Regions from separate parts of the Paenibacillus sp. FSL R10-2771 genome, predicted to be linked through region 1. Evidence: predicted binding sites of a transcription regulator. Region 1 holds the regulator's gene; each other region holds the start of a gene.
What was found. The regulator Rex, encoded in region 1, represses fermentation and respiration genes when NADH is low (regulators of the CRP and FNR family bind a similar motif). The targets are predictions, from matches to a motif close to TTGTGAAATATTTCACAA.
Positions count from the first base shown of each region.

Region 2: nirB (nitrite reductase large subunit NirB) is a predicted target of Rex. The motif match lies at 800-817, and genes of this name have one in related genera.
Region 3: NSU14_RS17505 (DUF1641 domain-containing protein) is a predicted target of Rex. The motif match lies at 1,964-1,981, and genes of this name have one in related genera.

Region 1 covers NZ_JBBOBM010000001.1:2,247,622-2,252,006, reverse strand. Annotated here, with positions in the region: gene NSU14_RS09535 (aminoglycoside adenylyltransferase domain-containing protein) at 175-942, opposite strand; gene NSU14_RS09530 (cell wall elongation regulator TseB-like domain-containing protein) at 1,254-1,775, opposite strand; gene NSU14_RS09525 (amidohydrolase) at 1,803-3,104, opposite strand; gene NSU14_RS09520 (redox-sensing transcriptional repressor Rex) at 3,091-3,744, opposite strand; gene dinG (ATP-dependent DNA helicase DinG) at 3,964-4,385, opposite strand, start outside.
Region 2 covers NZ_JBBOBM010000001.1:1,978,611-1,982,995, forward strand. Annotated here, with positions in the region: gene NSU14_RS08215 (hypothetical protein) at 29-730, shown strand; gene nirB (nitrite reductase large subunit NirB) at 921-3,347, shown strand; gene nirD (nitrite reductase small subunit NirD) at 3,373-3,714, shown strand; gene NSU14_RS08230 (formate/nitrite transporter family protein) at 3,739-4,385, shown strand, end outside.
Region 3 covers NZ_JBBOBM010000001.1:4,024,774-4,029,158, reverse strand. Annotated here, with positions in the region: gene NSU14_RS17515 (hypothetical protein) at 376-999, shown strand; gene NSU14_RS17510 (nitroreductase family protein) at 1,118-1,735, opposite strand; gene NSU14_RS17505 (DUF1641 domain-containing protein) at 2,061-2,498, shown strand; gene NSU14_RS17500 (NAD(P)/FAD-dependent oxidoreductase) at 2,539-3,717, shown strand; gene NSU14_RS17495 (alpha/beta fold hydrolase) at 3,963-4,385, shown strand, end outside.

The sequences.
Region 1 (4,385 bases):
AGCTGAAGGGGCTTTGCCTCTTTATTAAGGTCGACCCTTCAATATAATCCGCCTTTTGCTGGTCTGCCGCTGGCGCGGACTCAGATTCCGTTAATTAACAAATACACCCCATTTCGGGCTTAAATGAACAAGATAACGGAATCTCAGTCCGCTTCACTCATTGTTAGTTTGAATTTACACCTTGGCTTGGTGCTGTCTGATTTCGCCGGCCATGTATTCTGCAAAATCAATTAATAACTCCGGGTCGTAACTGCTGTCACTCGCCACACCGCTATATTCTTCAAGGCAGTGCTTCAGCAGCCCGTGATAGCTGGACGGCAAATGCTGCAGGCCCCACTCCCCGCCTTCCTTTTTGGAAGACACAACTTCTTCCCGCACAAAATACAGCACACGGCACAAATTCAGTGTGTAGTACACTGGAGAATCTATGATTTGCTGAGCAGCATCTCCGATATCACCAAGGATAGAATCGAGGTAGTATTGGCGGTCTACCGGCAGAAACGCTTCGCGGATAGGCTCGCCGTACAGAATAAATCCCCGCTGATAGACTACGGCAAATTGAGCCGCAAGATCCCTGTCCTCAAACCCGCCACACAGATAATGCTCATCATTTCTGTACCGGTCCAGATGAAAGTCCGAGAAGTGAAACTCAAAGGGCGTCGGATGCACAAAGTTCTTCAAATATTTCTTCAATACAATAGTTAGCTCAACCCCGCGCCGGTTCGGCAGACTGTCGTGATAAGCTATCACTTTCTTGGCCAGTTTCCGGCTGACCTCTACAGGCAGCTTGTCGTGTACGACAATCAGCAGATCAATATCACTTTTATCCGGATGAAAACAGCCCATGGCCAGCGAACCGTGCAGATAAATCCCGGACAAATTTGCCCCCAGCTCCTCTTTGAACAACGTTACCGCCTGATCTAAATAGGCTAGAATTTCCAAATTTATGATCCTCCTGAATGTCAATTATGTATGAAGCAGATGCCGGGAATGAATACTTCCGATATGACAATCCGGTATGCATCATCGTATATACTGATTAATGCTATCCAGCTGTCATGCCATCGAAATGGATTCATCTATTCCTCCCCTATTATTAAGCCATAGCTCCAAGTAGGCCACAAGTCCAAGAATAGTTATTGATTGTTCTCTCCCTTGAAGAACCTTTTAAATTACGGCTTATATTAATATAAAAAGCGGGAGAACAGTTCAACTGTCCTCCCGCTCCTGCTGTAGACCATTCTTGCTGCCGCTTACCGGTTGGGCAGGCTGTACCCTTCACCGATGGCACTGCCGTCTGTGAAGCGATAGAAGCTGTAATAGAACCTGCCGTCCTTTTTGTAGAACAGCTGCCAGGCATATTCTCCGTTATACACTCCCGGCAGCAGCCGCTTAATCGTAATACCCGGAAGCTGGGCAGCTATAATATCACGGATTTGCGCCTCAGAAGTCCCTTTGCTGAGCTCCTCCGCGTATAAATCGTTGGCGCCTCCGGCTGGCTGGCCTTCCTTGGTAAAACGGACCCAAACCATCAGCTCGGTTCCTGCATCATTTTTTCCGGTAAGCACCCAGTATATCGCATTTTCATCCCAGACGGATTTCTGTGCTTTGGTTACCTCAGTTAAGCCGGCCCGCGCTCTGGCAATCTCTTTGGCTTCACTCCGCTCGTTCCACTGATCCTTCATAATGTAGGCATAAAACTGGCTTAGTCCGAACAGAAGGAGCAGAACCAGGGAAATCCCCAGCGGAAGCCATTTTCTCCTCTTCTTCAACATGCAGCTTCCTTTCCCTTTAAACCTGTATTACCGTTTAAGCAGTCCCTCGAACGTTTCCTGCGCTTTGCGGCGGATAGCTTCTTCATCTAGTGTCAGACATTGTCCGTGCTTCACAACCTGTTTGCCGTTCACCCAGACATGCTCCACATCCTTGGCACTGGCTGAATATACCGCATGGGACAAAAGATCGGTATGCGGCAGCAAGTGCGGCTGATCAATATCAATCGCAATGAAGTCGGCTTTCATCCCTGCTGCAAGCCGGCCTACCTGGTTCAGGAAAATAGACTGTGCACCATATTCGGTCGCCATCAGCAGCGCCTCTGGAGCCGGTACTGCTGTAGGATCACCGCTTACACCTTTGTGGATCAGCGCGGCCAGCCGCATTTCTTCGAACATATCCAGGTTGTTGTTGCTTGCCGCACCGTCCGTACCCAGGGAGACCTTAACTCCTGCTCTAAGAAGCTCAGGAACACGGGCTACTCCGCTGGCCAGCTTCAGATTGCTGCCGGGATTGTGGGATACACCAACATTGTGGCGGGCCAGAATCTCAATCTCTTCATCGTTCAGATGAACACCATGGGCGATCAGGGACGGCCGGGTGAACATTCCCAGCTTCTCCAGATGAGCGACCGGACGCAGGCCGTAATCGGCCACATTCTGCTCCACTTCATGACGCGTTTCGGACATATGCGTGTGCATCGGCAGATCAAGATCATGAGCCGCCTGGACAAACTTCATGAAAAACTCCGGAGGACAGGTGTAAGGCGCATGCGGCGAGAGCATTGCAGTAATTCTGCCGTCAGCCTTGCCATGCCAGTTCCGGGCAAAAGCAATCGCCTCCGCGAGCTTGTGATTCTGCACCTCTTCCGGACAAAGGCCAATAACACCGCGCATAAGTACAGCACGGATGCCTGACTGCTCGGTAACCTCAGCAACCCGGTCCATATGGTCATACATATCGAGGAAGGTCGTAGTGCCGCCCTTCAGCATCTCAAGAACGGACAAAGAGGTTCCCCAGTACACATCATCACCGGTGAATTTCTCTTCCATCGGCCACATTTTTTCCTGCAGCCAAGCCTGCAGTACCATATCATCGCCGTAGCCGCGCAGCAGTGACATCGCCGCATGGCCGTGGGTGTTGACGAGACCCGGCATGAACAGCAGCCGGCTGCCGTCAATAACCTCGGCATCCTCTTCAATTACAGGCTTATCTTCACCTATGTAAGTAATAAGATCATTTTCGATGGTCATATAACCGCTCAGCACCGGCTCTTCGCTGCCAGGCACCAGAAAACGCCCGTTTTTAATAATGGTTTTATTGCTGCTCATCTTCAGCTTCGTCCTTTCCGTCATGCAAATAATAAGCCAGACTCTGCAGATCCGTAGTGAAATCGGCGGCATGAATCCGGATATTGGCCGGAGTCTTCAGAATGACAGGCGCAAAATTCAGGATCGCCTCAATGCCCGAATCCACCAGAATGTCAGCAACGTTCTGTGCTTCACTGTCCGGAACGGTAATAATCCCGATGCGGATGCCCTGTGCACGGATGGTATCCCCCAGCTCACTCATCGGCTGAACAGTCAACGAGTTGATCTGCTGGCCTACCTTAGGCTCATAAGCATCAAATACAGCTGTAATCTTCATCGTATCCTTCAAGTAAGCATTGTAATTCGACAAGGCGTGGCCAAGATTACCTGCACCTACCAGAGCTACATTAATCTGCTGGTCCAGCTTGAGAATATGCCTGATCTTCTCAATCAGATAAGAGACATCATAACCAATGCCTTTTCTGCCGAAATCACCAAAATAAGCCAGGTCCTTGCGGATCTGGGCGGGGTTGAGATCAAGCTTCTGTCCCAGCTCCTGAGAAGAAACTGTTGAGATTTCACGTTTTTGGAGATCGTTCAGGAAACGCAGGTACACTGGGAGTCTGCGAACGACGGCCTCCGATATTTTATCCGATTTCATGTTTTCTCCTCCTAAAAGTTTTGATAGCATATGCTGCTTGATTCAACTTCGCAAAACTCGCTTCGTAAGCATTCACTTAGGTTTGATAGCATATGCTGCTTGATAAGCCGGTTATAGGAACCATGCTCCGGGTACTACTGCCCGTTTGGGCAGCAGCAGTGGAGCACGGGACTTCAGAACAATAATTACTTATACATAATATCAACCGGAGACGGATTATTAAACCCCGCCTTCTTCAAGCCATTCTGCAATCCGCGGAACGATCTGATCCGTCAGCATATGCTCCATCTTGGGACCGGGCAGCGAATACAGGAAATACTTCCCATAATAAGATTCGATTACCCTGGTATCATATACAATAACGATTCCGCGGTCCTGCGCGGTGCGGACCAGCCGCCCGAAGCCTTGCTTGAAGCGGATTACGGCCTGCGGGACGGACAGCTTCATGAACGGATTCTTCTTCTGTGCCTGGAGCAGCTCCGACTTCGCTTCAGCCAGCGGATGATTAGGCGGCTGGAACGGAAGTCTGACAATGGCCAGACAGGTCAAAGCTTCACCGGGAATGTCTACACCTTCCCAGAAGCTGCTCGTACCCAGCAAGACTGACGCTGTACTGTCCTGGAACCGCCGGATCAGCTTGC
Region 2 (4,385 bases), 270 kb from region 1:
ATATTACATAAGAAGGCGGTGCCGTGGAATGTCCACGAAATGGATGGGGCGCTTACTGCTGTGCCTTGTTTTTATAATCACAGCCAGCGGCTGCAGCTCGGTTCTGGGACCGGGAAACACCGGGGGCAACACCGGAAGCGGAAGCACAGGACTATCTTTTTCAATTCTGGTGGGTGAACGTGAAATGGCAGGAACCTCCGGCAGACTGCTTAACGAAGCTTATAAAGAAGGTAATTCCATCATAGAACTGCTGAGAAAGAGCGGGATCGTTACTTTTGCTGCAGACGGCTATAGTATTCTTGAGGTCAATAGAGTTGCGCTTAGTCAGGATATGATGTGGGAAGTACAGGTGAACAGCAAGAAGCTTACGGATTTGAACAGTAAAATCGAGGCTGGAGCGGCGATTCTCTTCTCTGCACAGCCGGCCGCAGCCGGGGCGTTATTTCAACCGGTTATCCTTACGGTGAACGGCGGGAGTGAACAGCCTGAGCTGACGCATTCGCATGTGCTGTCCTTTACGGAAGATTTGTCAGTGAAGGGACTTATGAAGAACAGCGGGATGATTAAGCTGGCAGAAAATAACAAGACGATTCTTACCGTAATGGATTACACGCCACTCAGCAGTGAGGAGTGGAAACTGAAGGTTAATGACAAAGCGCTGCTGGGCAATGGGGTGGATATGAAGCTCAGACCGCAGGACAAGCTGGAGATATCACTGGTTCTGAGGTAATTACGATAGCGGATACAAGGATTTCTGTGCCGAGTGCGCGGAGGTCCTTTTTTGTGTGTCTAATACTTTATGTGAAATGTTTCACATTTAATGTGACTGGAATCACAAATGCCGGGGAATTTTGGGCAGTATAATTTCACTATAAAGCAAGTTTGTGAAGAAATCTGAGTTCTGAAGGAGGGTCCTACCAGTGACAGCGAACAGAGAAAAGTTAGTGCTGATTGGCAATGGCATGGCGGGTGTAGGCACTATTGAACAGATTTTAAAGCTGGGCGGCGCTTATGATATCACGATCTTCGGCAGTGAGCCGCATCCCAATTACAACCGGATTATGCTGTCCTATGTTCTCGAAGGCAGTAAAACCATTGAAGATATTATCCTGAATGACCGTCAGTGGTATGCGGATAACAATATTACCCTGCATACTGGAACGACTGTCACCCGGATTGATGAACAAACCCGGCAGGTGATTACAGATAACGGACAGGCGGTTCATTACGACAAGGTTATCATTGCTACGGGTTCTAATTCGTTCATATTACCTGTTCCGGGCAGTACAAAGGACGGGGTAGTCGGCTTCCGTGATATCGCAGATTGCGATGCCATGCTGGCCGCAGCGAAGCAGTACCGCACGGCAGCTGTTATCGGCGGCGGTCTGCTTGGTCTTGAAGCAGCCAAAGGCCTCGTGAATCTGGGGATGGACGTTACCGTTGTGCATCTGCTTGAGGATCTGATGGAACGGCAGCTGGACCGAACGGCATCTTCCATGCTGCAGGCGGAGCTTGCGCGTCAAGGTGTGAAATTCGCCATGGGCAAGCAGACGGTCGAATTGACTGGAGAAGAGCGGGTTACCGGGCTGCGCTTCAGTGACGGCAGTGAGTTGCCCGCAGAATTTGTGGTAATGGCAGTCGGAATTAAACCTAATGTTCAGCTTGCCAAGGATAGCGGCATCGAGGTTAACCGCGGGATTGTCGTCAATGACTATCTGCAGACCTCCATGGCTAACGTGTATTCTGTCGGTGAATGTACGGAGCACCGGGGGACCTGCTATGGTCTGGTAGCGCCGCTTTTCGAGCAGGGGATGGTACTGGCTAAGCATTTGTCTGGTGTGCAGACTCCGGGATACGAAGGTTCGGTTGTCGCGACGAAGCTCAAGATTTCCGGTGTTGATGTTTTCTCGGCCGGAGAGTTCACCGAAACAGCGGAGCATACCGTCATATCCGCCAAGGATGAGTGGAAGAGAACCTATAAGAAGATTTTGCTCAAAAACAATATTATTGTCGGTGCGGTTCTGTTCGGTGATGTAACGGAATCAGCGAGCCTGCAGAAGCTGGTGAAGCAGGGAACAGAAATGACCGATGAGATCTATGGAGAGGTCATGGGCACAGGCTGCTGCGGCGGAGGCGGAGCCAAGAAAGGTCTATCCGTTGAAGCAATGGCCGATGAAGAGATTGTCTGCGGCTGCAACGGGGTTACCAAAAAGGCGATTGTTGATGCCGTTACGGAGAATGGCTTCACTACAGTGGATGAAATCAAAGCCTGCACCGGAGCTACCCGTTCCTGCGGCGGCTGTAAGCCAGTTGTTGAGCAGATTCTGCAGTTCGTATTAGGGGACAGCTTCCAGCAAAGCGCCAAGCAGGGGATCTGCAGCTGCACCCCGCTTAGCCGGGATGAGATTGTAGCCGAAATTACGGCTAAAGGGCTCAAAACCACCAAAGAAGTTATGCATGTGCTGGACTGGAAGCAGCCGGAAGGCTGTTCTAAATGCCGTCCTGCTGTGAACTATTATCTGGGTATGATCTATCCGGACACCCATGAGGACGAGAAGGAATCGCGCTTCGTTAATGAACGGATGAGCGCTAATATTCAGAAGGATGGAACTTATACGGTTATTCCGCGGATGTACGGAGGGGTTACCACTCCCGAGGATTTGAAACGGATTGCCGATGTTTCCCTGAAATATGATGTGAAGGTTGTGAAGGTGACCGGCGGGCAACGTCTGGATCTGATCGGTGTCAAAAAAGAGGATGTACCGAAGGTGTGGGAGGAGCTGGATATGCCGTCCGGCTATGGCTATGCGAAATCCCTGCGCACTGTGAAGACCTGTGTAGGTTCGCAGTTCTGCCGTTTTGGCACACAGGATTCCATGGGCATGGGCGCTATGCTTGAGCGCAAGTATGAGCGCCTGGATATGCCGGCCAAGTTCAAAATGGCGGTTAACGGCTGTCCGCGTAACTGTGCAGAATCCTGCACGAAGGATATCGGCATTGTCGGCAATGACGGCGGCTGGGAAGTATTTATCGGCGGAAACGGCGGCATTAAGCCACGGATCGCTGATGCCTTCTGCAAGGTAAGAACCGATGAAGAGCTGGTCGAGGTCTGCTCCGCCGTAATGCAGTATTACCGTGAAACCGGCAATTACCTGGAGAGAACTTCAGAATGGGTAGAACGTATGGGCCTTGAGCATATCCAGACCGTTATTCTGGGCAGTGATGACAACCGGAAAGAACTCGCTGCACGGATTGACTTCGCCCTGGCACAAGTCAGCGATCCATGGAAAAAGATGCTGGATGACAACGGTACCCGCACAGCACTGTTCGAACAGACACGGGTCTAGCCTGAAAGGAGAGGGAGAGAAAATTATGGAACTCAGTAATCGAGAGTATGCAGTAGGAGCCGCAGACGATTTCATGCTGCAGATTGGCAGGGTAGTAAATGCAGGAGAGGTGGAGTTAGCTATATTCCGCACATCGGATGGCGCTTTCTATGCCGTGGAGAACCACAGTCCCCACCCGAAGGGCGGTCCGCTCGCTGAGGGGATTGTATCCGGCTATTATCTGTATGACCCGCTTCATGACTGGAAAATCGATCTGCGGACCGGAGAAGTTCAGGCTCCGGACCGCGGTCAGGCAGTAGTCCATCCGGTTGTTGTGGAGGACGGAGTCGTCAAGGTTAGTCTGCCTGCGGCAGTGGCAAGGCTATAAATTAAAAGAAGAGCAGGTGTAGATATGTTTACGCAGAGCGTAGAGAATATCGTTGAGACAGCCGTAGGCAAACGCGACAAGATGAATGAGAGCCTGCCCAAATATTTCTTGGCGGCACTCCTGGCAGGAGCTTATGTAGGTATTGGTATTATTCTGATCTTCTCGCTGGGGGCTCCGCTGGCAGCGATCAAGTCACCGTTCCAGCCGCTGATTATGGGCGCATCCTTCGGGATTGCCTTGACCCTGGTTGTATTCGCTGGCTCGGAGCTGTTCACAGGAAATAATATGTTCTTCACGGTAAGCACGCTTGCCGGGAGAACTACGGTCTGGGATACCGTGAAGAACTGGGTCCTGGTATTCCTCGGCAATGTAGCCGGTGCAGTGGTTCTTGCCCTGCTGATTCAGGGATCGGGTCTCTTTAAGGCGGCGCCTGCCGAGCATCTGATCTTCGCGGCAGCAGCCAAGAAGATGAGCCTGCCGTTCTCGGAGCTGTTCTTCCGCGGTATTCTCTGTAACTGGCTGGTCTGCCTGGCGCTGTGGATGTCCTCCCGCGCCAAGAGTGAAGCGGCGAAGCTGGTGCTGATCTGGTGGTGCCTGTTCGCCTTCATCGCAAGCGGCTACGAACACAGTGTAGCGAACATGACGCTGCTCAGCGTGGCAGTACTGTTGCC
Region 3 (4,385 bases), 1.8 Mb from region 1:
AAGGCGCTTCAGGACATTAACGGAATCTAAGTCCGAATGTCCTGCGAATTCGCCATTTCTTCGCCAATAACGGAATCTCAGTCCTCCTCACCAGCTGATGAGTTCATGAGCCCGTGATGCTTCAGCCAATCTCCTGCTAATCTCCAGCCAAGCTCAGGTGAGGAACAGTGCAATTGCCAAGCTTCTTAGCTCAGCATGATTTGTCCGCAGGTAGCTTCACAATCTCTAGCTTGATTCACCTGCAGGGCAAATTTGGTGCCCTGGAACAGTGCTGTCTTATAAAATGGACGGCAAAAGCGTTGCCGTTTGCTGTATAATTTACTGATTGTTATGTTGCGGTTCAGCTATCCGGGCATTTGAAGGAGGAAGAAAAGGATGAGTTTGTTTGGAGTGAGGCTTGACGGAACCCGCAGCAGGTTAATCAAGTCTTTTCTGGAGGATAATTATGTATGTGCGGGAGATCCCGTTATTGGAAATCTGGAGTCCAGCGGGAGAGAGGATATCCGCAGCACGCTGGTTGCATCCGGAGCTTATCAGGAGCAGGTGCTGGAAGAAGCTCTCAGCAGTTTAGACACGTTCGTCAACGTGATGCAGGACGGGGATTATGTGCTGATTGCGGATGAGGAATGGGTATACCTTGGCGATCTGGGTGATTATTTCTATGATGCCCGGCAGGAGAGTGTGGAGGGCGGAACTGCGCACCGGCGCGGAGTAACCTGGCTGAAGAGTCTGCCCCGTACAGCTGTGAATTCTGCAGTACAAGCACTGCTTGCTTCGGATCAGGAGGTTACCCGCTATTCAGGGGTGCTGCCTGCAGCAAGAATGGATTTGTGGCTTGCAGATTCTTCGGCTGGCGATATGGAGACTGCTCATTCCCCGGCCCGTGTGGATGAAGCCACAATAGCTGAGGCGCTGGCTGTTCTGAAGGCTGCCCTGCACAGTCCCGATGCGGAGCGGCGGGAACGCGCGGCAGCGGCTATATTGCATTATGCCAAATGAACATCAGACTGAAGCTTTATCTTATAAAATCACAGCAAAAAGGTCTTCCGGTTAAGCTGCCGGAAGACCTTTTTGCTGTCAACTATTAAACAGGGACTTCGCTGGACCGGGGGTAGGCTCAGATAAATTCAACGAACTCATTAACCGGCTTGCGGTAGCCGCGCGGTCTAATTTTGTGCTTGTTGTCTTTGCCGATCGTAATCAGCATTACCGGAACGAAGTTGTCGCTGAGCCCGAGAGTAGCTTTCACCGCCTCCGGATCAAAACCGATCATCGGGCAGGTATCCCAGCCCTTGTCTTTGGCAATCAGCATGAACTGCATAGCTGACAAGGAAGCATTGCGGATTGCTTCATCCCGCTGGAAAGCGTCTTTTCCGGTGTAAGAATCATTAATAGACTGAATGGTGCGGTCATAATCCTCTTCGCTCATGGCTCCCAGCATTTTAAGTCCGCTATAGATTTCTGGAGCCTGCTGGTAGGCGTTTTTGTCACCCAGCACGACGATGACAGCCGAGGCGGTGTGGATTTTGTATTGACCGTAAGCACCTTTACGGATTTCTTCCTTCACAGTGTCATCGCTGATGACTTTGTAGTGGGCGTGCTGCAGGTTGAAGGCCGATGGAGCCAGGCGGGCCAGTGAGAACATCTCCTCCAGCTCATTCTGTGGGATTTGCACCCCTTCAACGAAATTCATAGCCGATCTGCGGGACTGAACCAATTCTGAAAAAGTACTCATAAATAATGACCTCCATTGGAATATGTATGTTGGTTAGTAAAAATCAATAGCTGATATTAATAAATAAGGTTACAATAAGTTACTTGCTTAAAATATCACAACTACAAGCGTACGTCAATGATTAAACAACAGTAAATTGTGAATTTTAGTTCAAATAGTCGATAAATTTTGAAAAAGCGAGAAAAGAAGTGATTTTAATCACAAAATAAGGCTATAAAGCCAAAAACATTGTGACATTTATTACAACCGGAATGTTATAATAGTCACATAGTTTCAGTGGATGAATACTTTTAAGCAGCAATGCCATTGTAAAGGAGACTTCAATATGTCAGAAACCATTACCCAAACCCCTTTGGAACAAGAAATACCCGCAGCAGGCCTTCCCCAAGAGGATTTGCTGAATCAGCTTCTGAAGCCGGAAGTTCAGGAATCCCTGATTCTTCTGGTGGAGCAGCTGCCGCAGATTACCCAACTGGTGAATGTATTAACCAAATCGGTCGATTTCGTACAGTCGGTTGCAACGGATGAAGTATTGAAAAATGATACGGTAGGCGCAATCAAAGAGATGGCGGGTCCTGTGGTAGGCTCTGTCAAGAATCTGGCGGCTACGGTTATTGAAGCGAAAGACCGCGCGGATGCAAGCAGTGAAACCATCAGCCTGTTTGGCATGATGAAAATGATCAAGGACCCGCAGGTACAAAACGTGCTCCGTTTCATGAATGCATACCTGCAGGTCAGCGGCGAACGCCAATCCGGTAAGTAATTATTGTTCAATTCTTAATCGTAGGGATGGAGGAAATATGATGTCAAAACACATAGTTATTCTAGGTGCAGGTTACGGCGGCTTATTGAGTGCGCTAACCGTGCGCAAATATATGAGCAAAGCTGAAGCCAGAGTTACAGTGGTTAATCAGTATCCGACACACCAGATCATTACCGAACTACACCGCCTTGCAGCAGGAAGTGCTTCTGAACAGGCGGTTGCCATGCCGCTTGCCAAGCTGTTCGCCGGTAAGGATATCGATCTCAAGATTGCCAAGGTTAATTCGTTCTCGGTGGAGAACAAGCAAATCATCCTCTCGGATGGTGTAATGCTGACTTATGATGCTCTTGTTGTCGGTCTGGGCAGCACGACGGCTTATTTCGGCATTCCGGGACTTGAACAGTACAGCATGGTGCTGAAATCGGCGGCGGATGCACTGCGGATTCACGGACATATTGAAGACCGGATTCGTGAATATGCCAAAAGCGGCAATGCGGCCGATGCAACCATCCTGATCGGCGGGGGCGGCTTGACAGGTGTTGAGCTTGTAGGTGAAATTGCCGATGTACTGCCCAAGCTGACTAAGAAATATGGAGTGAATCCGGCTGAGATCCAGCTGCTGCTCGTAGAAGCCGGCCCGAAGATTCTTCCGGTTCTGCCGGATCATCTGATTGAGCGCGCTACAACCAGCCTCGAGAAACGGGGAGTTCAGTTCCTGACAGGTCTTCCTGTTACAAATGTAGCAGGCAATACCATTGATCTGAAGGACGGCCGCCAGATTGTGGCGAATACCTTCGTCTGGACCGGCGGCGTGCAGGGCAACCCGCTGATCGGTGAGTCCGGGCTTGAAGTGAACCGCGGCCGCGCAACCGTGAATGAGTTCCTGCAATCCACTTCACACCAGAATGTATTTGTAGCCGGTGACAGTGCGGTTGTGTTCGCACCGGACGGCCGTCCGTATCCGCCAACGGCACAAATCGCCTGGCAGATGGGTGAACTGATCGGTTATAACCTTTACGCTTACCTGAATGATAAAGCCTCCGAGACCTTCAGTCCGGTGAATTCCGGGACACTTGCCAGTCTGGGACGCAGAGACGGAGTAGCGATTGTCGGCGGCAATTCCACACCGCTGAAGGGTCTGCCGGCAACGCTGATGAAGGAAGCAAGCAATATCCGGTATTTGACCCATATTCACGGGTTGTTCAGTCTGGCCTATTAATTCTCTCCTAACCATCTATACCTATTGCAGGCCGCTTCCATGCGGCAGATCATCCCCTTTAACCGCCGGCAGGCAGTTGAAGGGGATTTTTCATGAATTCGGACGGTGAAAGGAGAGCTGTGTGAAATTACATAGTAAATTACTGGAAGGACCTTTATCCTGAATGAGGCATACATCCTTTATATGAACTTTTTGCGCAGCACTAGGAGGAGAAGATGATTCAGAACGGGTTTATCTGCAATTGGATGGAGGTTCAAACGGACGGGCAGGGCCGCGGATTGTATTATAAATATTCTGCATACCGTGCGCCTGCTGTCATCTTTATTTCCGGATTAGGGGATGGTTGCGATTCCTGGAGCGGTGTCCAGGAGAATATTGGGCAGTATGCCTCAACCCTCGCTTATGACAGACCCGGTACCGGGACAAGCCCGGGAGTGCCGGGGCCGCGCTCCTGCCAGGATCTGGTGGAGGAGCTGTACCGGCTGCTTGCACTGCTGGATATTAAAGCCCCTTACATTCTGGTCGGTCATTCCTTTGGCGGTCTGGTAGCCAGACTCTTCGCTTGCTGCTATCCTGAGCGGACTGCGGGAATTGTACTGATAGATGCTGCAGGCGAATATAAGGAGCTTACTTATGAGCAGGTGCTGCCCCCGCAGCATATCGCTGCG